DNA from 4 places in the Paenibacillus sp. FSL R10-2778 genome. Region 3 is predicted to be linked to each of the others. Evidence: riboswitches for the same ligand, from Rfam matches in the RefSeq annotation. Region 3 holds a riboswitch; each other region holds the start of a gene.
The links. A riboswitch is a leader RNA that binds a small molecule or an ion and turns the genes downstream of it on or off. The one in region 3 is predicted to bind cyclic di-AMP.
Positions count from the first base shown of each region.

Region 1 (5,651 bases), 490 kb from region 3:
AATGAATTCGAGGAGGCTTGGCTGGATGAAAGCTTTACTTCCTATGCCGAAGACAGACTTATGGAACAAGAATACGGTATCAAGTCTAATTTGCCTTTACAGGCCAGCCTGGTAACTATACCTGAGCCGTTAAATCTGGAAACGTGGAAATATGCAGGGGCGGATTCCTATAGCCGAAATGTTTATATCCGCGGCAAGCTTGTACTTAAAGATATCGAACGCCAGGTAGGTACCAAAGCAATGAACAACATCATGTCCTCCTACGCTCGTAAGTTCCGTTTCCAGCATCCCGCTACGGCAGATTTTCAGAAAGTGGTTGAGAAGGTAACCAAAAAATCATGGCAGGCATATTTCGATGATTACATTTATGGCGATGGGGCGCCTGACTTCTCAGTAGATACGATTACTTTTAAAAAAAATAACAGCGGCGATGCTCAAAGCTACGAATCATTAGTGAAGATTTCAAATAAAGGGAGCCATTACGTTGATGTTCCCGTGAAATTCACATTCGCCGACAGCTCTTCGGTGCAGCGGGTCTGGAACGGTGAAGGAGCAGAGACTACGTTTCAATTGTTAAGCGATAAGCCTCTTCTCTCTGCTGAGATTGACCCTGAGCATTCCATCTTATTGGAGAGCAAACATTTAAACAACTTTAGGCTGGCGGAAATAGAGCACAAGACGCTCTCTCGCTGGACGTTAAGTGTAACTAAACTACTTGAAACCGTGCTCGGAACTCTTGTCTGGTGAGGTGAATGATTGTGAGAACATCGATAACCCGCGGCTGGCAAAGCATGAAGGAGCAATTTTATATTTTAATTCTGCTCTTCATCTACCGACTGCTCTGGGGCTACTTTATGTATGGTTTCATCCGATCTGCTATTATTCCAATTCTACTGCGCTATCCAGATAAAGACGCCGGCGGCAGCGGTATGGGCAGACTGTTGTATTATATCGAGGGACAGTTCAGCTTGAATACTGACCCTGCGATACGCACTTGGTTATGGATGCTTCTAGGACTTGTTGTCTTGCGACTTCTGCTTTCTCCTTTCATAAGGGCAGGATTGCTGCATGAGCTCCACCAGGAGCGAAGGGGCGAGCGCGGACTGTTCTTTTTCCCCGGCATGAAGATCTATGGACTACCTGTCTTAGTCTTTAGCCTAATCGAATGGGTTCTGACCCTGCTGCCGCTTTACTGGCTTGCTCCAAAAATGTACGGGCTGTTCTTATCCTCTTTGTTTAACTACACTTTGTTACTTCATTTAGTACCATACGTATTGGCATGGCTTATATATATTTTTATCGTGCGCCTGTTTCTTCTATATATGCAGTTTGGTTACACCGGCGGTACAGGAATGTTCTCCTCACTGTTCATCTGCTTGCGGTCACTGATTCCTGCTATAGGTGTTTCCATTGTACTTGGTGCGGGAGGCTTGCTCTTACTGCTAGTGTGCGGACTGACGGGTCTGTTCTGTCCCGGCCTGCCGGCACTTATAATACGGCAAATCTCACCACTACCTTCTACGCTCTTAAAAATGTGGGGAATCTCTGCACAATATCATCTATGGTGTAGCAAAGCATTTCCACAATAAATTAACCTTATTTGACATAATAAAAAGGTCCCAATTCCTGTATTCAGGAGCTGGGACTTTTTCTCATTACGGATAACTGAAGAGTATTTGCAAAATCATAAAAGCTCTGTTACAATAAGTCCTGTGCTATTAGTAACAATTTTGTAATCAATTGAAACGATTCCTACATAACTAAATGTATTTATCGTAAGTGTAACTGTCGAAACGTCATTCTCTTGGTGCTTAACACGCCTAATTCCTTTGCACCGGGAAGTGGGGGAACCATATTTTGGGTGAATTGATCTCGCTTTACAGGGATCATAGGGAATCTTCTACCGAACCCTTAAGCTAACCTCGCAGGCCTTGGAAGGAGTACATCTTTTGAAAAGACATAATTTAAGAAAAAAATGCGTCGCTGCGGCGCTAGGACTTGTAATGGCATTATCTATTGGTGGAGGAAGCGCCTTTGCCGACTCTAAGATGGACACTGTAATCTCAAAGACTATTGGAGTTGCCTATAAAACCGGAGGTACAAGCACTGCCGGATTTGATTGCTCTGGATTTACAAAATATGTATTCAAGAATGTAGGTCTTACTTTACCTCGTACATCAAAAGCTCAATATAGCGTTGGAACTGCTGTATCCAAAAGCAATCTGCGTTCTGGTGATCTAGTGTTCTTTAACACACTTGGCAATGGAGTATCCCATGTCGGCATTTATGTTGGAAACGGAAAATTCGCACAATCGTCCTCTTCGCGTGGAGTAACCATCACTTCACTCAGTCAGGCCTACTGGGCCAATCGTTATGTTGGCGCTAAAAGAGTAATGAGTACTTCAGCTTATCAAGCTGTAGCCTTCGATTGAAACCTTCCTCACAACTATAACCTCATAATTACAACTATATGAACCTGAATCTGATTATGCCCGTAATCAAATTCGGGTTTTTCTTTTTTCCATAATATATTTTTACACTATTAGAGCCCAATTGAAACACGTTTATTTGATAAAAATTGCAATTATATTAAAAATTAGGTCATTATTAACGCTTACATATGCCTTTCTACCGTAAAAATGCCAATTTTTCTGCATTAATATGTTAAAAACGATTGCCAAGCGGCTTTCTGTTTGTTACAATTAGCGCAGTGAGATTTTAGTAACATTTTTGTAATCATTAAGTTGTTATTTACAAAGGTTTTGTCATGTATTGATTACAAGCTAATCCTAATCAACAGTATGAGCCGAGTTTCCTAACTATTAGGAAAACGGGGGAACCAACTTTGGGTGAATTGACCTCCATTATATAGAGGGGTCATAGGGGACCTTCAACCGAACCCTTAAGCTAACCTCGTAGGCATTTGGAAGGGGTATACACTTTTGAAGAAGAAGTTAGCAGCAGCAGTACTAAGCTTTTCCATCATCCTCACCATCGGAGCAGGAAGCGCTTTCGCAGATTCCAAAATGGATAAAGTGATTGACAAGGCCATCGGTACTAAATACGTATCCGGCGGTATATCCACTAACGGATTTGATTGCTCCGGATTTACAATGTATGTGTTTGATAAGATTGGCATTAACCTTCCACACCAATCAGGTTCCCAATATCAAATGGGCACAGCAATCTCCCGTGATGATATAAGAGCCGGAGATCTTGTATTCTTCAATACAAGTGGCAAAGGTGTCTCCCATGTCGGCATTTATGTCGGTGAAGGTAAGTTCGCACACGCTTCTACCTCACGCGGTGTTACCATTAGCTCTCTGAGTGATAGCTACTACGTGAAACGCTACGTTGGTGCCAAGCGCATTATGAGCACAGATGCTTACAAATCGGTTGCTGCTGAATCGGAAGACAATGATGATGTGCAATAAATAACGTACATAGGCTCTTTTCCAAGGTAATTCTTGGAGGAGAGCTTGTTTTTTTGTCTTATTACTTATTTACCCCTCTCATAATTTGTAAAACATTCCCCTCATATAAATTTTCTGAGTCGAACCTCCCCCATTTTGTATATAATTAGTAATATAGCAATGTCCTCGTGAAAGGAGATCGTTGACCTTATGATAAATCCCTCGGTAACTTTTCATGTAGTTCCTATGGAGGCAATTCACGGAGAAGCTATTTGTAAGTGGAGCTATACGCCTCCATATAATATTTATGGCTGGATGCCGTGGGAGCAGATGCAGGCCCTTGGCATCGAGTTTGGCGATCCGCAGCTCCGGGAGGAACAATATATCTCCATATTAAATGAACATGAGGTTTTATGCGGATTCGCACAGTTGTTCCCTATGGAAGGAGTCGTCCGTTTAGGGGTTGGGATGCGCCCCGATCTATGCGGCCATGGTTTAGGCAAACTATTCGTGGATGCCATCGTCCAGACAGCCTTGAATCGTTATCCTGATCGTGAGATAGATCTCGAAGTCCTGACCTGGAACCAACGCGCCATTCGAACTTATCAAAAATGTGGATTTACGATTACAGATACGTATGAACGCCGCACACCTACAGGAGACAAACCTTTTTATTGCATGGTCTATGACAAATGATATTAAATACCAGAAATTTCATAAGAATGATTGTATTCTCGTTCATTTTTTTGTCACAAACCCTATGATAACGCTTCACCATAAGCTATAATGTAGGGAGCAGCTTACATAGAAGGGACGAATTGGGATGCAGAAATGGATCATGAGCGGTTTGTTTTTTGCCGCCTGTGCCTTTGCGGTAGTACTCATGTTTACACTTCCGGGTAAAGAAGAGGTAGCGGAAGAAAATAAGCCCACGATGCCGGTAGTTCAACTGGACGCAGCAAAGGCAGAAGCAACCGTGAAAGCCAGCTGTATCACCTGTCACGGCGATCAGCTTCAAGGTGGAGTTGGACCAAGTCTTCAGAATGAAGGCGGCCAGCATGACGCTGAGGAAATCTACAGCATCGTCACCAAAGGACGTGGTCAAATGCCTTCCTTTAAGGAGAAGCTAGCCCCTGAAGAGATCGCCAACGTCGCACTCTGGCTCTCAGAGAAAAAGTAACCCATCAAGCAACTAAAAACGCCCGTGTATGAGATAGGTGACTATCTATGCACGGGCGTTTATTTTATGATTTTGGCTAAACTAATGATTTTTTTCAAAGGCTTCATTAAATTCATGCGCCGCTCGAAGATCTAGAGCCGTAATCCCATCTTCTTCATTAGATTCAAGTCGCAGGGTAACTGTTTTATAATCAATCGTAATATGTGGATGATGATCGAAGGCTTCTGAAATCGTGGCTACTTCATCAACGAACGCAATGCCCTTCATATATTGGCTGAACATATATTTTCGCACCATAACATTATTATCCAGCTTCCAGCCCTCCAGCTTGGTGATCTCCTCACGCAGTTCCTCTTCCGTAAATAACAATTCGTTTCCTCCCTTACAAAAAATTGCAGTAAAGTGCGCAGTTCCCTTTACTTGACTTAGGCGTTAAACAAAACATCCCTTAGCTTCTGAGGTCCAAGGGATGTGCCAGGATAAAGGCGATATTTTCGATTTAATGTATTCACAAATCCCAGCGATTATAACTCGGCTTTATCAATTTTAACACGGGCTACTAACTACGGGCAAATTACGTCCAGACGTCTCCTCTGCCTAAATCAAAACTACTGAAGCCAAATCCTCTTCGCCAACTAAAATATTAATGCGGTGCGTGTCCTTATCGTAAATAATTACGCCGCTCCCCACTTCAATCATAGGTTCATTACCCAGCGCGAAGAAAAGATCCTCAGCCAATGCTTCCCATACCTCCAGCTTTGATTCTTGGGGTAGTTCCTGCCACTCGTCCGGATCCATCTCAAAAAATAAATATCCATCGGAAATTCGTCCGACGGCTTCGGTCAAATCTGTTAGAATTTCACCGTAATCTCTACCATGCTTTACACCCACGTATATCACTCCGTTTTCTTCACAGATGAATAATTACTTACCTTATCCATTATAGCCGAAAAAATGACTTCACAAAAAACCGAATGATGTCGATAAATAAGAATATACGTTAATTCGGTTTCGCACAGAGTGCCCTGCCGCTGTTTCAAGGATGATATACGCGGCAT
Region 1 covers NZ_CP151956.1:110,912-116,562, reverse strand. Annotated here, with positions in the region: gene NST40_RS00555 (M1 family metallopeptidase) at 1-747, shown strand, start outside; gene NST40_RS00550 (hypothetical protein) at 759-1,589, shown strand; cyclic di-AMP (ydaO/yuaA leader) riboswitch at 1,808-1,946, shown strand; gene NST40_RS00545 (C40 family peptidase) at 2,004-2,432, shown strand; cyclic di-AMP (ydaO/yuaA leader) riboswitch at 2,795-2,937, shown strand; gene NST40_RS00540 (C40 family peptidase) at 2,943-3,434, shown strand; gene NST40_RS00535 (GNAT family N-acetyltransferase) at 3,624-4,109, shown strand; gene NST40_RS00530 (cytochrome c) at 4,237-4,593, shown strand; gene NST40_RS00525 (4a-hydroxytetrahydrobiopterin dehydratase) at 4,675-4,962, opposite strand; gene NST40_RS00520 (hypothetical protein) at 5,191-5,484, opposite strand.
Region 1: it holds a riboswitch for cyclic di-AMP, as region 3 does, so the genes downstream of both, NST40_RS00545 (C40 family peptidase) here and NST40_RS02685 (hypothetical protein) in region 3, are expected to answer to the same signal.

Region 2 (5,651 bases), 3.1 Mb from region 3:
TATTTTTAAAATAAGAGCAGCGTTTCTCCTTTTGGAGTCACGCTGTTTTTTTTGACCATACTGTTTGCCAAAAAGAGATTAATAATTATATAATTTTAAATGTATATGATAAAAACTACATTAGTCCCTAGAGGACAGAAAGGAATTCTCCTTGAGTAAACCTAAAAAAAGTCCAAATGTTCCCCAGTTGAGCAAACAAGAGAAACGACGGGTAGAACAGGAGCAACAGAAGCAGAAAACGAGAATTTTAGTTATTAGTTCAATAGCTGTAGTAGTTATCATTTTTGTTGGATTGTTTATGTTAGCTTCGAAAGATGCAGCAAAGAATGTCTCTACAGGAGAACCGGTAGAATTCAATTACAGTGAGCTACCTAGGATTGGTAATGAGGATGCACCTGTTAAGCTTGTTGAATTTGGTGATTTCAAATGTCCAGCTTGTTCCCAATTTGCTGGCTCCATGAAACCGAAAATTGTTCAAGATTTTGTCAACGAGGGAAAAGCAGCTCTTTACTTTGTAAATATGGCTTTCGTTGGTCCTGACTCTGAGACAGCTTCACTAGCTGCATTGTCTGTATACCATCAGAATAAGGATGAATTCTGGAAGTTCTATGATGCTGTGTATGCGCAGCAAGGGGATGAGAGTGTGGAATGGGCCACTGAGGATTTCTTGGTAAGCCTTGCTGAAAAAGATAAATTAGCGATCGATTACGATCTGTTGCGTAAAGACATCCAAGAGAAAACTTATGCAGATGAGCTGAAGAAAGACATTCAGTTGGCAACTGACGCAGGCGTGACAACTACGCCTTCGCTCTACATTAATGGAGTGAAAACGGCTGAACCTTTCGATATTGAAGCGATTACATCTGAAATTAACACCGCCGCAAAAGCAGTGGAGGCAAAGTGACAAAATTCCTATCTTTTTGCAAGCGTAACTGCCTCTATCTGGCCTGGTTCGTCTCTTTGGTTGCTGTAGCTGGTAGCTTGTATTTAAGTGAAGTCTTGAAGTATGAACCTTGTAAGCTTTGCTGGTTTCAGCGGATTTTTATGTATCCGCAGTTATTTTTGTTGGGAATTGCCACTTTCCGTGGAGATAAGCGCATCATTCCTTATGTGCTTCCATTAAGTTTGATTGGTGGCAGTATCTCAATCTATCATTATGCGGAACAGAAGATTCCAGCGTTAAGTAAAGTTCTACCTTGTACAGTTGGTGTTCCTTGTAATAAAGATTACTTGAACTACTTCGGATTTATAACGATTCCTTTGTTAGCTTTAATAGCGTTTGCTCTAATAAGTCTCCTTCTTTGGTATGGACGTAGGGAAGAAGAAGTGATTGAAGTAGATGCTGAGGAGAGCTTAGGATTTTAGTTTTTACTTTGGAAGTTACAAAAAAGCTGAAAAGGTATTAAAATCACGGGCTAGAGGGATAATTGAAGATAATGAAAGAGAGCATCCAATAAGACGCTATATTTGAGCTTATTGGATGTTTTTTCATTCTTTTTTCATTTTTTTCAACGCTTTACTGTAGGCACTTTGTAGACTAATATTAGACCTTGTGAGAAGTTGAATATGCGCTGAATTTTCTTAGGAAAAACGGGGGAACCAAACTTGGCATTCATGCCAATGGGGTGAATCGGAACCGGGTCGAACAGATCTCTACCGTAGGGCTATAACCACAGCCCGAATCCGCCAGCTAACCTCGTAAGCAAGGTGGGAAAATGACCATGCATAAGCATGCGGATCATTTCCGTATGCTTATTTTTGTGTCTGCATTTATGAAATCCACCGATGAAAACAGCGCACGGAAATTCCGTTTCAGCTCCCAAAGAAAGGAACTGTATCCACCATGGTAAGCAAGGTAAAACGACTATTGATCGGACGTCCGATGAAGTCGAATGAACTCGATCATGAAAAGTTATCCAAGGTTAAAGCACTGGCTGTTCTGTCTTCTGATGCGCTCTCGTCTGTAGCCTACGGAACGGAACAAATTCTGATTGTACTAGTGGCTGCCGGGTTTACTGCCATCTGGTATTCCCTGCCAATTGCATTAGCCGTATTGGGCCTGCTGGCCATCCTGATTTTATCCTATCGGCAGACGATTTTTGCTTATCCGCAAGGAGGCGGAGCTTATATCGTAGCCAAGAGTAATCTTGGTATTCCGACAGGGCTGCTCGCTGGGGGTTCATTATTGGTGGATTACATTCTTACCGTAGCGGTTAGTGCCTCGGCAGGGACGGATGCGATCACATCGGCTTTTCCAAGTCTTCATAATCATACTGTTCTCATCGCTGTATCTGTTATCGTTTTATTAACAATCATTAATCTTCGCGGAGTGACTGAATCGGCTTCATTTATCGCAATTCCAGTGTATTTGTTTGTGGTTTCGATTGTTGTTCTGATTATCTCCGGTATCGTTAAATATGCAATGGGTGGCGCGCATGCGAATGTTCCTGAAATAGGCAGCGCCGTATCTAATGTAAGTTTGTTTCTACTATTAAAAGCGTTTAGCTCTGGTTGTTCAGCCCTAACGGGGGTTGAGGCCGTATCTAATGCGATCCCAAACTTTAAAGCACCGGCTGAGAAGAATGCAGCCAAGACGCTAATGATCATGGGACTTATCCTTGGCTTTATGTTTACCGGAATCACTGTGCTGGCGTATTGGTATGGTATTGTGCCAGATGAAAAGGCTACGGTTGTCTCTCAGATCGCTGAATCGACCTTTGGCCGTGGCGGATTGTACTTTTTCATTCAAGGGATTACAGCAGTGATTTTGTTCTTGGCAGCTAATACAGCATATTCAGCGTTTCCGCTGCTCGCCTTTATGTTTGCAAAAGATAAATATCTGCCACATGCATTTATGGTCCGTGGTGACCGCCTGGGTTTCTCAAACGGCATTATTTTTCTAGGAGTTATGTCTATCATACTTGTGACTGCATTCCATGGGAATACGGAAGGTTTGATTCCACTATATGCGGTTGGCGTGTTCATTCCTTTTACCTTATCCCAACTGGGGATGATGGTGCATTGGATCAAAACAAGACCCGCTGGATGGGTGAAAAGATTTGTAGTAAATACCATCGGTATGCTGACTACATTGACGATTACGCTTATATTTATCATTACTAAATTCTCGAGCGTATGGATGGCATTCATTTTCTTACCTGCTGTAATGTTCGTGTTCCACCGTATTCATAAGCATTATTTGAACACTGCGGATCAACTGCGTATATGTCCGGCTACGGATAAACCTGTAATTAAAGGAAGTACTGTAGTTGTTCCTGTTGCAGGGGTTACACGTGCTGTATTACATTCCATCAGCTATGCGAAGTCTCTAACAGATAATGTTGTTGCTGTGTATGTAGGCTTTGATGAAGAAGACATTCATAAGATGGAGCAACGGTGGGAGGAATGGAATCCAGGTGTACGCCTGATTGTACTTCGTTCCAGATATCGTAGTATCATTCGTCCGTTAGTGAAGTTTATCGATACGGTAGAGTGGAAGACCGCTGCGACGGATCACATCACGATTCTGATTCCACAGTTTATTACCAAACATTGGTGGCAAGCCGTGCTTCATAATCAGACCAGCTTTTTAATCCGCTCGTATCTAATGAATCAAAAAGACGTTGTAGTAGCGACTGTCCCGTATCATTTAAATAAATAAGTAGAAGATTAAAGATGAGGTTATATCCGGAACGTTCGGAATATAACCTCTTTTGTATTTTATATGAAGGAAATTGTTGCAAATCCACAGAATTTGAAATTTATATGTTGACACAGAGAATGAGAATCAATATCATTTAAAAGTGAAGCAGAGGTAAAGGTCACCTTTGAATATCAAAGCAGTTACATATAGGAGGGTTTTTAATGTTTTGGCTTAACAGAAAAAGATCAGGAAGCATGAAAGTGACGATGAGCGGACTAATAGTGATGACGCTAATACTTTCCGCTTGTGGTAATAATAATGCTGAAAGCTCATCAAATGCAGGAACAGCGCCTACAACAGCGCCTACAGCAGAATCTACAGAGGCACCTGCTGCACCTAAGACGTTAACAGATGCAATGGGTCATAAAGTAACGATTCCGGCTAATCCACAACGCGTTCTGGGTTCATATTTAGAAGACTCTTTGGTAACTCTGGGTGTAACTCCAGTAGCTCAATGGTCAGTTACAAATGGCGTTCAGGATTATCTGGCCACTGAATTGAAGGATGTTCCTACAATTAGTTACGACCTTCCGTTAGAGGCTGTAACCAGCTTTGCTCCGGATCTTATTATCATCCCATCGGAGTCTTCTGTTCAGAACGGGATTTACGATCAGTTGAATAAGATTGCACCCACTTATGTAATTGGGGATGAACTAAATCAAGATTGGCGCAAATCGTTGCTCAAGATGGGTGAGATTTTGAACAAAACCCCTGAAGCAGAAAAAGCCATTAAAGATTATGATGTTAAAGCAGCGGCTGCGAAAGAACAGCTTGCAGGAGCTATTGGACAAGAGTCCGCGGCTATTTTATGGTTGGTGCAAAAAAACTTCTATATTGTAGACGAAACCCGCAGCAGTGGAGCTGTATTATATACAGACCTTGGCGTAACGCTGCCTAACTTAGTAACAGAGATCCCAGTAGGAACAAGAGCAACTTGGAATCCGATCTCACTAGAGAAGCTTTCTGAGCTGACCGCAGATCATATTTTCCTTGTAAATAGTGATAAGACTGAGGGTTCGGAGATCCTAGATAGTGCAATCTGGAAGGGCATCCCAGCTGTAAAAGCTGGAAATGTGCATGAAATGAGCTCAACAAGCAGTTGGCTTTACAGTGGGGCGAACGCTGGCAGCAAAATCATTGACGATGTGCTAAAAAGTCTTGTGAAATAAAAGTCGTAATTCACCATGAATGAGACTGATCATTTCGGTGGGGAAGGGCGTGCAGATCAAGTATCTCGGGATACAAAGATCTGCACCATTTTTTTATAAACCAATCCCATAGTACGGAAAAATCGTTCCTGCAATTGTACAACATAAATATTTTTGCGATAATGAGAATGATTGTTGTTATCATATAAACCATTGTAACTATTGAATAAGGAGACGACTCATGGTTTCACCCTCAGATTTCGCAAATCGTATTAAAAATGAACCCAAAAAAGCTCTACATACCCGACCGGCAGCTGCCATTGGTATTCTTATTTTTGGACTTGCTGCCATTGCCTTCGGATTGGCACTTTCGGTCTCAGTGGGTGCGGCAGATATCAAGTTAGCTACGGTATGGGAAGCTATATTTCATTTCAATCCAGATTTACAAAAACATCAGGTGATTAGAGAACTGCGATTTCCACGTGCTATTGCTGGCGCCTTAGTCGGTGCTTGCTTCGCAGTAGCAGGGGCTATCATGCAGGGGATGACAAGAAACCCGCTTGCGGATTCAGGGCTGTTAGGCTTGAATGCAGGAGCAGGGGTAGCGCTGGCCATAGTATTTGCTTTTGCACCCTCACTCTCATTCACTTCACTAATGTTGTATTGCTTTATCGGTGCCGCTGTGGCCTCTTTTATCGTATTCGGAATCGGTTCGCTTTCTTTTAATGGCCTGACCCCCTTGCGATTGACATTAGCAGGTTCGGCAGTTAGTGCTTTATTGGTTGCTATTAGTCAGGGAG
Region 2 covers NZ_CP151956.1:3,707,037-3,712,687, reverse strand. Annotated here, with positions in the region: gene NST40_RS16390 (DsbA family protein) at 152-904, shown strand; gene NST40_RS16385 (disulfide oxidoreductase) at 901-1,365, shown strand; cyclic di-AMP (ydaO/yuaA leader) riboswitch at 1,560-1,719, shown strand; gene NST40_RS16380 (APC family permease) at 1,844-3,661, shown strand; gene NST40_RS16375 (iron-hydroxamate ABC transporter substrate-binding protein) at 3,865-4,872, shown strand; gene NST40_RS16370 (iron ABC transporter permease) at 5,093-5,651, shown strand, end outside.
Region 2: it holds a riboswitch for cyclic di-AMP, as region 3 does, so the genes downstream of both, NST40_RS16380 (APC family permease) here and NST40_RS02685 (hypothetical protein) in region 3, are expected to answer to the same signal.

Region 3 (5,651 bases):
ATGACCGGATTTTTGATTAACGTCACCGGGTTAAGCTTAATAAAGCTATCCTTTATAGCGCTTAGGAGTATGGGTCCCGTCAGCAGCTTTTTTCTTTTTACAGTACTCATCTTGTTCTCCCTCTTCCTACCGTAAGGTCAAATATTCTGCAATCGGGCCGAGCACAATGACCGGCAGAAACGTCAGCGCACCGATAATTACTACTGTACCAATCAGAATTCCGGTGAACAGACCATTGTCTGTGCGGAATGTGCCAATCGTCTCAGGAACTGGCTTCTTCTGGATCAGTGAGCCTGCAACTGCCAGCATCGCGATTATAGAGACATAACGGCCAAGCAGCATTACGATCCCGGTTGTAACATTCCAAAAGGTGGTGTTGTCCGCAAGCCCTTCAAATCCTGAACCATTGTTCGCGGCAGAAGAGACATATTCATATAACACTTGGCTAAGTCCATGGAATCCGGGATTCGTGATGGAACCGTTGCCCAAGTCCGTTAAGAACGCACCTGCTGTTGGTACAAGGATAATGAACGGATGCACAAGGATAGCAATCGCAATTAGCTTCATCTCCTTGGCTTCTATCTTTCGCCCGAGAAACTCTGGTGTTCTGCCAACCATTAGTCCACATAAGAAGACACCCATGATGGCATACATCAGCATATTGATTAGTCCGACACCTTTTCCCCCGAAGACATTGTTGAGCATCATTAGGGCCAGAGGGGTAATGCCACCCAGCGGTGTCAGCGTATCATGCATATTGTTAACACTACCTGTCGTAGCTGCCGTTGTTACCGAAGTGAACAACGAAGATTGCGGGATACCAAAACGTACCTCTTTACCTTCCATGCTACCTTGCGAAGACTCGATCCCCAGCGCATTGATAGCTGGATTGCCTTTGGTTTCCGCATAATAATTCAATCCCAGCAGTAGTACGAACAAGGTCATCATTGCTGTGAAAATCACCCAGCCCTGACGTTTGTTCTTAGCGAACAATCCGTACATATATGGCAGAGAGGCTGGCAGCATCCACATAGAGAGAATCTCCAGCACGTTCGTAAGTGGATTAGGGTTCTCGAAAGGATGCGCTGAATTGGCTCCGAAGAAGCCGCCACCATTCGTACCTAAGTGTTTAATTGATTCCAAAGAAGCGACTGGACCGATAGCGATTTGTTGTGTCTGCCCTTCGAGTGTAGTGACCTCAAGCGATGGCTTGAGCGTTTGTGGCACATGCAATCCTACCAGCACCAATGAAACTAGCAGAGCTAATGGAATGAATACACGAATATGTGCTTTTACGAAGTCCTCGAAAAAGTTCCCGACTGATTTCTGTCCTGTAATCCCTCTGACAAAAGCAACCGCAACAGAAAATCCGCTCGCTGCAGACGTGAACATCATCATCGTGATGACTGCCATTTGTGAAAAATACGATAGTCCCGTCTCCCCGCTATAATGCTGCAGGTTCGTATTGGTCATAAAGCTGATCACCGTATTGAATGAAAGCGTCTGTTCCATATCGGCAATTCCATTCGGGTTCAGCGGCAATCCCCGCTGTAATCTCAGAAAAATATAACTGAAAGCAACCAGTACGATATTAGTTAAAACAAAGCTGAGTGCATACTTCTTCCAGGACATTCCGTCCCGTTTTTTCAGGCCGATCAGCTTATAAATACCTTTCTCTGTGCCTGCAAACCAGCGATCCGTACGATTCGGTTCGTTAGAAAATACATGATATAAATACGTTCCCATCGGCTTGACCAGCAAGATGAGAATTACAATTACGACGACTATTTGCAAAATGCCCATGAATGCCCCTCCTTAAAATTTCTCAGGATGAATCAACGCGTAAACCAGATATAAAAACAACAGTAGGGTAACAGCGATTACTAGAATCACAGCTTATCCCTCCCCGTATCCTCAACTACACCTGCGCACCAGCGCATAAAGCCATAAAATAACCCGTAAATTACAGCTAACGAAGCCACCATATACAGATCCATCATATCTTCCGCACTCCTTCCATTATCCTTGATGAGGTGATCTATCGATTAGAAAATCAGCATCACCACTATGGGAATAGATTACATAGCTCGCACCAAGTCTTTTATAGACCAATCTAGGATTTATTGAACTTGTAATCACAAAAATCGGCTGTGTCGTCCAGGTACGGCACATCTGAATATAGCGGCAGCAAAGCGGAAAGCTGCTCTCAAACAGATATACCCTGCCTACCGGGAACGATGGGCGAAACCAAGTGCTCTGATGGCGGGTATCCACTAGAATAACCTGCTCAATCCCGAGCTCCTCAAGTAAAGCTTTCTCAGCCACATTGTTGGTTAATCCCGCCATCTTAATACCCCTGAACTTCAGAAGTTTAATGAAATGTTCTCCCGCCTTTGTAGGCGCACATACAAGCACATATTCATTCTGATCCGTCATCTTTTTTTCTCCTCCTGCTCATTTACAACAAGGAGGCAACGAAAATCTCCGAAAGGATGTTGACCTATCGTCATTTTCGGGCACAACCTAAAGCTCGGTTGTGTCACGTCATTAGACGCTGCCTTACAAATACCGCTAATGATGAATTTAGCGACCTCTTAGGGGAGGCCTCCATAAATGCTTTGCTTCTAAGAGCACAGCAAAAAGCCACAAAGGATCTCCTCTGTGGCTCGCTAGCGGTCACATTGCACTCATCCTCTCTCCATACGCTTACGAGGTTAGCTGTCGGATTCGGGCGGTGAGAGTCGCCCTACCTGTATAGATGCGAGCTCACTCACACCCTCTACAGGATTCACCCCATAATCTGCTTCCGACTCTCACATCGGCTGCCGATTGTTGGTTCCCCCGCTTTCCTTACCGGAAATTAAGCGGATCAAATATTCGATTGTCGTTGAAACAGGAGTAATCATACTCTTATGCACGAAGACTTGTAAAACCTGAATGATGCCAAAATAATGCAAATTAAAAACTATTTTCCCATTAGATAGCGCTTACTTGATATCTAATCTCTCTATATCTCTTGTTTACTCGAGTTTGGAGCGTTTAATCGCTATCTATAACCCATGTGATTTTATTCACCTTTTTAGAGCGAAAATACTGCAAATTCCCATTATAGGTAGAAACGCAAGAAGCTGAGGCTGAGCGAGAAAGAGGCGCGATAACACGCCATAAATACCTATTTACCTCGTTTTTCAGTCGTAGTCGGCAGGATATGGTTAAAATTGCTCTAAAAGAACATTTTCCGTTTTTTACAGAAAATCTTGAAAAGAGTATGATTCGGGTTGAATCTAATTCATGAAAAACAATCAACGCTGAGTTCCTGCATTCGCAGGGAACGGGGGAACCATCAGGCCACCTGGCCTACTTGGGGTGAATCCAAAGGAGACTGCATAAGTCTCAATAGGTAGGGCGACTCTCACCGTCCGAATCCGACAGCTAACCTCGTAAGCGTAAAGAGAGAGACCCTTGATCCGCCACGCTTTGGCCCAGGTATATCTGCCTGTAATCCAAAACCGCAGCAGAGGTCCTCCTCTTGCTGCGGTTTTTGCGTTACCTGAGCTTATTAGGTGATAGCACGCTGGATGGGGTGAATGTTTTGAAGCACTATTATTTAGGGATACATCAAGGGCTGCTTGAGCCGATAAGTCTAAATTACGTTTGTTTCGGGGCCTTGTGGTTCGAAGAACATAATCACAGGTACATTGTAGGCTATGCATTTGGCCAGAACCAGATCCAAGCCCTTCGCCAGTTCAGCACACCTTCTTCTTGTAAAGACTGTTTAGACTCTAAGATTGTATATGAGATATATAAAAAAATTCGAGAACAACAGCAGCAGCAGGATTGGTCATCGCACCAAAAGCTCCCGTGGTTTACAGCCTTCAAGGAGCCTTGGAAAGATGTAAGCGCCGGTTGGTATGTCTTGAGATCCCGCAGCACCTTTCCCTTACATCTATCTGTTATACGAAAAGAGAAGTTCCGACTATGGCTAGAGCATACCGCAGTCTGTGAGAATAAAATGGAAATGCTCGCTTGTGTAGAAAGGGCTAGTGTCACTCATCATGTAGACTTAAAGCTTTTGGAAATCTAAGGAGGAACCCTACTATGGACCAGCGCAGACTATCCCGCATTGAAGTATTTGTATTGGATGAACCCGAGCCTATTCACTATGGAATGGAAGGGGCTGAAGGCTGCCGTTATGGTATTCTGAAGCTCACCTGTAAGGGAGGCTGCAGTTGGGGGGCTTGTCTGATCTCTGCCAACACCAAAAATTTCGATCTCATTAAATGGAGTTCTTTTTTACGGGCCATCTGTCATTGCCGTCTTGAAGAAGCGCTGGATAAGGTCCGCCGCGAAGGTTCAGATTGGGAGCAGGTTAAGCTTGAGCTAGTTCAGGGTGCTTTGCAGGATTTAAAGGCCAAGCTCCAGGGTAAATCCTTGGCAGGGCATATTCAGCAAGGGCGTCTGTACAGTGTTGCAGCAGGGGGGAGCAATTCCAGAAGTGAACGGCTCTACTACAAGCCTTCAAAAGCTTTATCCACTGCCTCCCAGCAGAAACACAGTTGCCCGGAACCAGACACCGCCGATCTTATCAATAAATCCATCTCTTACTTTTCTATATTATAGATTCAAGCAAATCTCTCAATCTGAAAGGATCGTGTTCACCATGCCTGACCCCTTACCTCCCGAGTCCACCTACAGTACTAAATTTGCAGAGTGTGTTCAAAAGTATACTAATGAAGTCTACGTACTTAGTTCCATGTTGTTAGAACAATCTAATGAGGCAGACAAGATTACTATCCGCACCTTCACAGAGCTTCATAAAATATATCGTCAGGATGATTTTGATCCTCAGTTATTCTCTATCCACGCTTACCGCACTTGTATTCACCAGTGTGCTGATTCTTTTGCCCGGCGCTCCCTTCTATCGGCTAAGGCATTACCTTGGGAGGAACAGCTTGTGAAGGTCATGTGGTACGGCCTAAAGCTGCCTCTTTCTCAAATAAGCATTATTCTGCAAAAAAGTGTTCCCGCACTGAAAACACAGCTTAGAGCTCTACGGGAGCAGATGACCACCCAAACGGATATACTAACGAGCGCAAATCTTTCTATAATTTAGTCACTGACAAGAATTCAGACAATCTTTAAGCGCATGAAGCATCTAACGGACTCAGGAGCCTTTAATTGAAGCTTTTCCACAAATATAGCCGGCGTTCGGACTCCAGTAGAAATCCCGAGCAGTGAACGTCTCGGATCGTCTTAAAGCAAGCCCTAATCATCTTCCACCAAGGCTTACGGACCAAGATGACGTTATTTGCACGTTTATCGCCTTTTGAGCATAGTATCGGACTCCAGTGCAACTATTTGGTTAAAAGAGCTACTGATTCACCCTTTTTCATGCCAATAGCGACTATAGTGTCCGATATCTTGCCAAATCTCGATGATTGCTGCATTTAAGTGCTGCTGGGTCCGTTAGCTATATCAGCTCGTATACAAAGAGATTGCCAACTCAAAAACGGGGATATCCCAGCAACCATAAACGGCTGTTAGGATACCCCCGAAAACTCAGTGCTTACTATTACGCTTTACTCTTACGCGCCTTACCGTACATCCACAATCCCGCCAACATCCCCACTATAGCAACACCAGTCAATAGA
Region 3 covers NZ_CP151956.1:601,587-607,237, reverse strand. Annotated here, with positions in the region: gene kdpB (potassium-transporting ATPase subunit KdpB) at 1-110, opposite strand, end outside; gene kdpA (potassium-transporting ATPase subunit KdpA) at 127-1,803, opposite strand; gene NST40_RS02690 (hypothetical protein) at 2,020-2,436, opposite strand; cyclic di-AMP (ydaO/yuaA leader) riboswitch at 2,688-2,877, opposite strand; cyclic di-AMP (ydaO/yuaA leader) riboswitch at 3,297-3,461, shown strand; gene NST40_RS02685 (hypothetical protein) at 3,530-4,084, shown strand; gene NST40_RS02680 (hypothetical protein) at 4,099-4,620, shown strand; gene NST40_RS02675 (hypothetical protein) at 4,661-5,113, shown strand; gene NST40_RS02670 (hypothetical protein) at 5,573-5,651, opposite strand, start outside.

Region 4 (5,651 bases), 560 kb from region 3:
GTGCTTGCTGTCCCCGTTCCGTTATTCGGGTAGGAGGCACTTGAACCAGGTCATCCAGAGGAGAATCCGCCAACAGGCGGAAATCTGTGCCTTTAATGACGGCTCTATCCTGCACAATATTATCTACACGAAATGTTAAATCACCGCCATAAGATTTGCGAACGACCAAGTCTCCTAAATTCATTACAACCACCACCTCTACCCCATCGTATGGGCAAAGGCCTCAGTTGGTTCATAACTCAACATATTTTTAAAATATAAGAATGTATAATGCTCCACCAGAATAACATCCTTATATTTCTACGAGAAACGGTTGTCGTCCTTAAGACAACAACCGTTTCCTATTGCTTATTCAATTCCAGCGGCTAGCAAAACACCGCTTAAGCGGGCGTATTCTTCAAGACTGAGTGTTTCTCCGCGACGGGTCGGTTCAATACCCGCTTCTGCGAGTAAAGCCTCCAGCTGCTCACGTCCTTGTTCAGGGAAGTAGCGAGCCTTCAGATTGTTAGCAATCGTCTTGCGGCGCTGTGTGAAAGAAGCGTGAACCACTTCAAAGAAATGCTTCTCACTCTCCACCTTTACCGGAGGATGCTCTCTAACCTTCAGACGAATAACAGCAGACTCCACATTAGGTTGAGGGATGAATACCGTACGTGGCACGATACAGACGAGCTCAGGCTCGCTGTAGTACTGCACGGCAATGCTAAGACTTCCGTATTCCTTTCCACCTGGAGATGCAGCCATACGCTCCGCAACCTCCTTCTGAATCATTACAACGATGTTATCAAGGGGAAGCTTCTCTTCGAGCAGCTTCATCAGAATCGGAGTAGTCACATAATAAGGCAGGTTAGCAACCACACTGACCTTGTTCACAGTGGTGAAATCTTCCTTGAACATTTCCTGCAAGTTCACATTGAGGACATCATCGTTACGAACCTTAACATGGGGATAGGGGGAAAGTACGTCTTTTAATATTGGAATCAGTCTACGGTCAATCTCTACGGCAGTTACAGCACCCGCTGTTAGTGCCAGACGCTCCGTCAGCGCTCCAATTCCCGGCCCGATCTCCAGCGCCCCAGAATCGCTATCTAGTCCAGCAGCGTCTACAATCTTGTCCAAAATATTTTGATCAATCAAAAAATTTTGTCCCAGGCTTTTCTTGAACTTGAATCCATAACGTTGAATAATCTCTTTGGTCCGTTTTGGAGTCGAAATTTCCTCTCTACCACTCATGAAGTAATGCCTCCCTGATCAATTTGGGCGAGAGCCCCGGCAAATTCCTCCCGCGTAATCCCAAACATCGCCAGCCGCTTGTACAGCTGTTTGCCGTTACAATATCCGATTCCAAGCAAATTACCAAGCGCCATACGTCTTTCAGCAGCCCGAGGGTGTACAAGCATTCCAGCGGCCATAAGATCATCAATACCAATCAAAGCAGGTGCTCCTTCAAAAGAGGTATGTACATTACGCAGCGCATGACGAATCGCCTCTGGCGATGCATTCTCTACACCGATATCCCCTTTTCGAGTTGCGTCCTTCTCTGGAATAAAAGCATGCTTGCAGCCCGGCACCTTCGCTGAAACGATTTTACGAATTCGCTCCCCAGCATGGTCCGGGTCCGTAAGAATAATAACCCCTCTACGTTCCATAGCAAGCGCGATCTTAGCAATTACAGTCCGGTTTACAGCAGAGCCGCCTGTCTCAATGGTATCCGCTTCTACAGCACGCTTAATGGCTACGGTATCGCTTTTGCCTTCAACGACGATTAATTCCTTAATCATATTTCTTGACTCCTTCCAAAAAAAGCAAAAAGAAGAGGATTCGCTCCTCTTCTTTTGGTTAAAGAATGTATAAGTGATGAGCGGTTGCTCTGCGATCAACGAAATGATCATCCAGCGTTCCTTAACGGTTATCATCACTATAGCTTATCAAAGGATTTTTTGCAAAAGCTTCAGTTCTAGTTAAGCTCAGGTTTCACAGGTCCAATCACATAAACGGTACGTGATTTACGGCCGAAATTACGAGCATGGCTCAGGGAATCATAATAGACATCCACTTTATTGCCTTTAATGGCACCGCCAGTATCCTCTGCACGGCGGAATCCAAGCCCATCGATATAAACCCACCAGCCAATAGGAATTACATTCGGATCTACTGCAATTGTACGACCTTCCGTTACGCGTGTTCCGGAGGCAGTTTTAGTACCTATCCCTGGCTCTTCTGACGAATAAGCTGTCATGGAGACGTTCTTAATCATCTTCTTGTACTCAAAGTCTACGCCAGCCTTGCTTGTGACGTTCTTAGTCTTAGCGCTAACTTTAGTCGTTTTGGAGGTAGTGCTTGATTTGGAAGTTGTTGTAGCTTTAGCAACTACAGTAGGCTTAGGAAGTGCTTTAGTACCAACGGCAATGATCTTATCTTTTGTTACCGTTTGTACTTCCTTGCCGATCATGCGCATAGAGGCCAGTTCTCCGTCTTGATAGATCTTTTCAATATGCTGAACCATGACGCCTGGTTTGCCTGCCTGTGCCACTCTAACTGTTCCCACAGTAAGGGAGGGATCTGCTGTCTTAATAACACGGAAAGGTAAGTTAGTTGTTCGCTGTACCGTTTGCTTGTTGATACGAACGATCTTAATCTCCATGTCAGCAGAGATGGTGGTGTCTAACGAAGGAAAAATCTTATCATAGCCTTCTAGGTTGATACCCAGTTTGTCAATCGCTTGACCGATAGTGTCTTCGGTCGTATATAACGTTTTTGTTGCTCCGTCCGCAGTAAGGCTAAATTTCTGCGCACGATTGATAACGACACGGTCACCGTCTTTTATTTCATCACTCAGACCTAAAGATAATTCATCATGCGGCTGCAGCGAAATTTGCTCTTTCTCCAACACATCACCAAGAAGTGCTTCTCGCGTTTCAAGTGTCTGTGTTTGCCCGTCTATTACTAAAACTAATTGTTTATTACTTTGACCGTGTACGTACAGCAGAATTAACAGCGCGATTGCGATTGAAATCACACCTGCAAGTAAAAGTACGCGAGTATTTACTTGCTCCCACCGTAATGCGAAAGACCTGCTGGATGACTGCGAATCATGGGATACCTCTGGTTGGAATAAGCCCATTCTCTCCATCCTCCTTACATAGCCTCGTCGTCAATTTGTATATCATGAGGACTGAATTTCTTTGACGAAACTATTTGAGATTGTCACAGGATACGCACGTATTAACTTAGCGTCTCCTGCTCATGGATCGCCTGCTCGGCACAGCTACTCCCACACCTGTTATATAACAGTATGCGGGCAACATTCAGTTTATTCAAAAATAAAGAAGCCTAAAAAGAGTTCTCTTGAGGACTCTTTCGTGGCTTCTCCGATGTCAGAATACGCGGGAATGTTTGTGCACGAGGTTGCCTCTCTTACTTGCGCTTACGGGGTTAGCTGTCGGGTTCGGACGAAAGAGAGACGCCCTATTTCAGGTCACCCGCTCACGGCGGTTGCCCTTAAATTCACCCCAAAGACCACGTGAAGAAATCAAATATTGTTCTGCGGCAATTCCTAGTCGTATTCAAGATACAGGCATGCGGCAGTTCAATATTGGTTCCCCCGTTCTCCATACGGAGACTCAGCGAGACGATCCATGAATCAATGGCTGTCACAATAACAACAGCTCACATCACTGAAAAGATGATATCCTGTTTTGATGCATGTTGTAAAGGACGATTCAACCACGTTTACGCAAATATATGGTTAAAATATTGTAATAATCAGCCGTTTTTATATTAAAAAAGTTTAATATATCGGCCATTCTCTATTTTTCACCCGTTTTACTCCTGTTTTCAGACAATCCCAAATCGTTCCAGTGCGTTCGCATACGTAATTTTAGCCAATTCTTCCCATGTTAACCCTTTAATTTCAGCCGCAGCCTCTGCTACTAACTTCACATGAGCACTCTCATTTCGCTTGCCTCGGAAGGGGTGTGGAGTCAAATATGGAGCGTCTGTTTCGATCAATAATCTGTCCAATGGCGTCTGTGCAAGCACCTCTTTAGGCACTCTGGCATTTTTGAACGTGATCGGTCCTCCAAATGACAAATGAAATCCTAGATCTAGACACATTTTTGCGGTTTCCCAGCTGCCTGAGAAAGAATGCATTACGCCACCAATTTCATTTGCTTTTTCCTCCCGTAAAATCCGTACGACATCTTCATGGGCATCACGGTCATGTATACAGATTGGCATTTTTAGTTCACGGGCTAGTCCAATTTGTTTGCGGAAGACCTCCTGCTGCACATCCTTGGGAGAGGTATCCCAATAATAATCCAACCCAATCTCTCCGATGGCCACCACTTTCTCATGGCTGCAAAGAGAGGCGATCCAATCGAGGTCCCCCTCTTTCATATCAATCGCATCCTGTGGATGCCAGCCCACCGCTGCATAAATATAATCATAAGATTCAGCCAGCTTCATCGTTGAAGGGATCGTTTCCCGATTAAATCCAATATTGATCATCTTGCTAACTCCGGCCTCTACTGCACGAGCTATAACTTCCTCGCGATCCTCGTCGAATTGAGGCGCATCTAAATGTGTATGTGTGTCGAACAGATACATTTTAAAGCTCACTCCTTGTTGTTTTTATCAATAGTTCCATAAATATTTGTATTATTTTGCAAAAATCTCTGCTACAGAAGAGGGCAACCGTGTAAGGGCTTTTTTCAGCTTATCCTGTGGGAAATATAGGTGATATCTGCCACGATGAATCCCGCTTATTGAGCGTACAATATCCGATACCTCTGAAATTTCCCGCAATTGCTCATTGCGGTCAAGCAGTAAAATTTGATTATTGTCGAAGGCTGCTCCTGGACGGAACACATCATAAGGCAAATCTGTCGGATAATCAATCTCTAAGTCATATTCTGGGTTAAGTCCCGCTCCCGCAAAACTGCTGCGGATTTCCGTAATCATATCTGTATCCAAATTCTCGATCTCTACATATTTATACAGTTTACGATGAATAAAACGGGTACACAAGTCGCTTAATAACTCATCTTCTTCAAGGGTCCATTGCATAAAGGCAGTCTGTACCAGTGCCTCATCAAGCATTAAATATTGCTTCACTGTTACTTCTCCTCGAAAGAGATCTTCCAGCGGAGCGATCATAAAGCGAAATTTGTACTCCTCTTGGAACAATTCTTTAGCTCTACGGAAGATTTGACGCAAAATAATTTCAGAGCTGCGCGTCACCGGATGAAAATATACCTGCCAGTACATTTGATAACGCGACATTAAATAATCTTCAATGGCATGCATACCTGATTCTTTTACTACAATCCGCCCATTATAAGGACGAAGCATTCTCAAAATCCGATCAATATCGATGGTTCCATAGTTTACACCTGTATAGTACGCATCACGCAGCAAATAATCCATACGATCAGCATCCAGCGGACTGGAAACCAAATTGACAACAATTTCATGCTCATATGTCTTAGAGATAACTGAGGCTACTTTACGAGGAAAATCTTCCTCCACATCACGCAATATTTCGGTGATCTCCGTGTCCTCCAAAATAATTCGGCAGGTCCAATCCTCATGGTTCATTTCAAAAGCTTCTTCTATAGAATGTGAAAATGGACCATGCCCTAAATCATGCA
Region 4 covers NZ_CP151956.1:40,034-45,684, reverse strand. Annotated here, with positions in the region: gene yabG (sporulation peptidase YabG) at 1-184, opposite strand, end outside; gene rsmA (16S rRNA (adenine(1518)-N(6)/adenine(1519)-N(6))-dimethyltransferase RsmA) at 349-1,233, opposite strand; gene rnmV (ribonuclease M5) at 1,230-1,781, opposite strand; gene NST40_RS00190 (3D domain-containing protein) at 1,958-3,124, opposite strand; cyclic di-AMP (ydaO/yuaA leader) riboswitch at 3,410-3,639, opposite strand; gene NST40_RS00185 (TatD family hydrolase) at 3,838-4,608, opposite strand; gene NST40_RS00180 (HD domain-containing protein) at 4,660-5,651, opposite strand, start outside.
Region 4: it holds a riboswitch for cyclic di-AMP, as region 3 does, so the genes downstream of both, NST40_RS00190 (3D domain-containing protein) here and NST40_RS02685 (hypothetical protein) in region 3, are expected to answer to the same signal.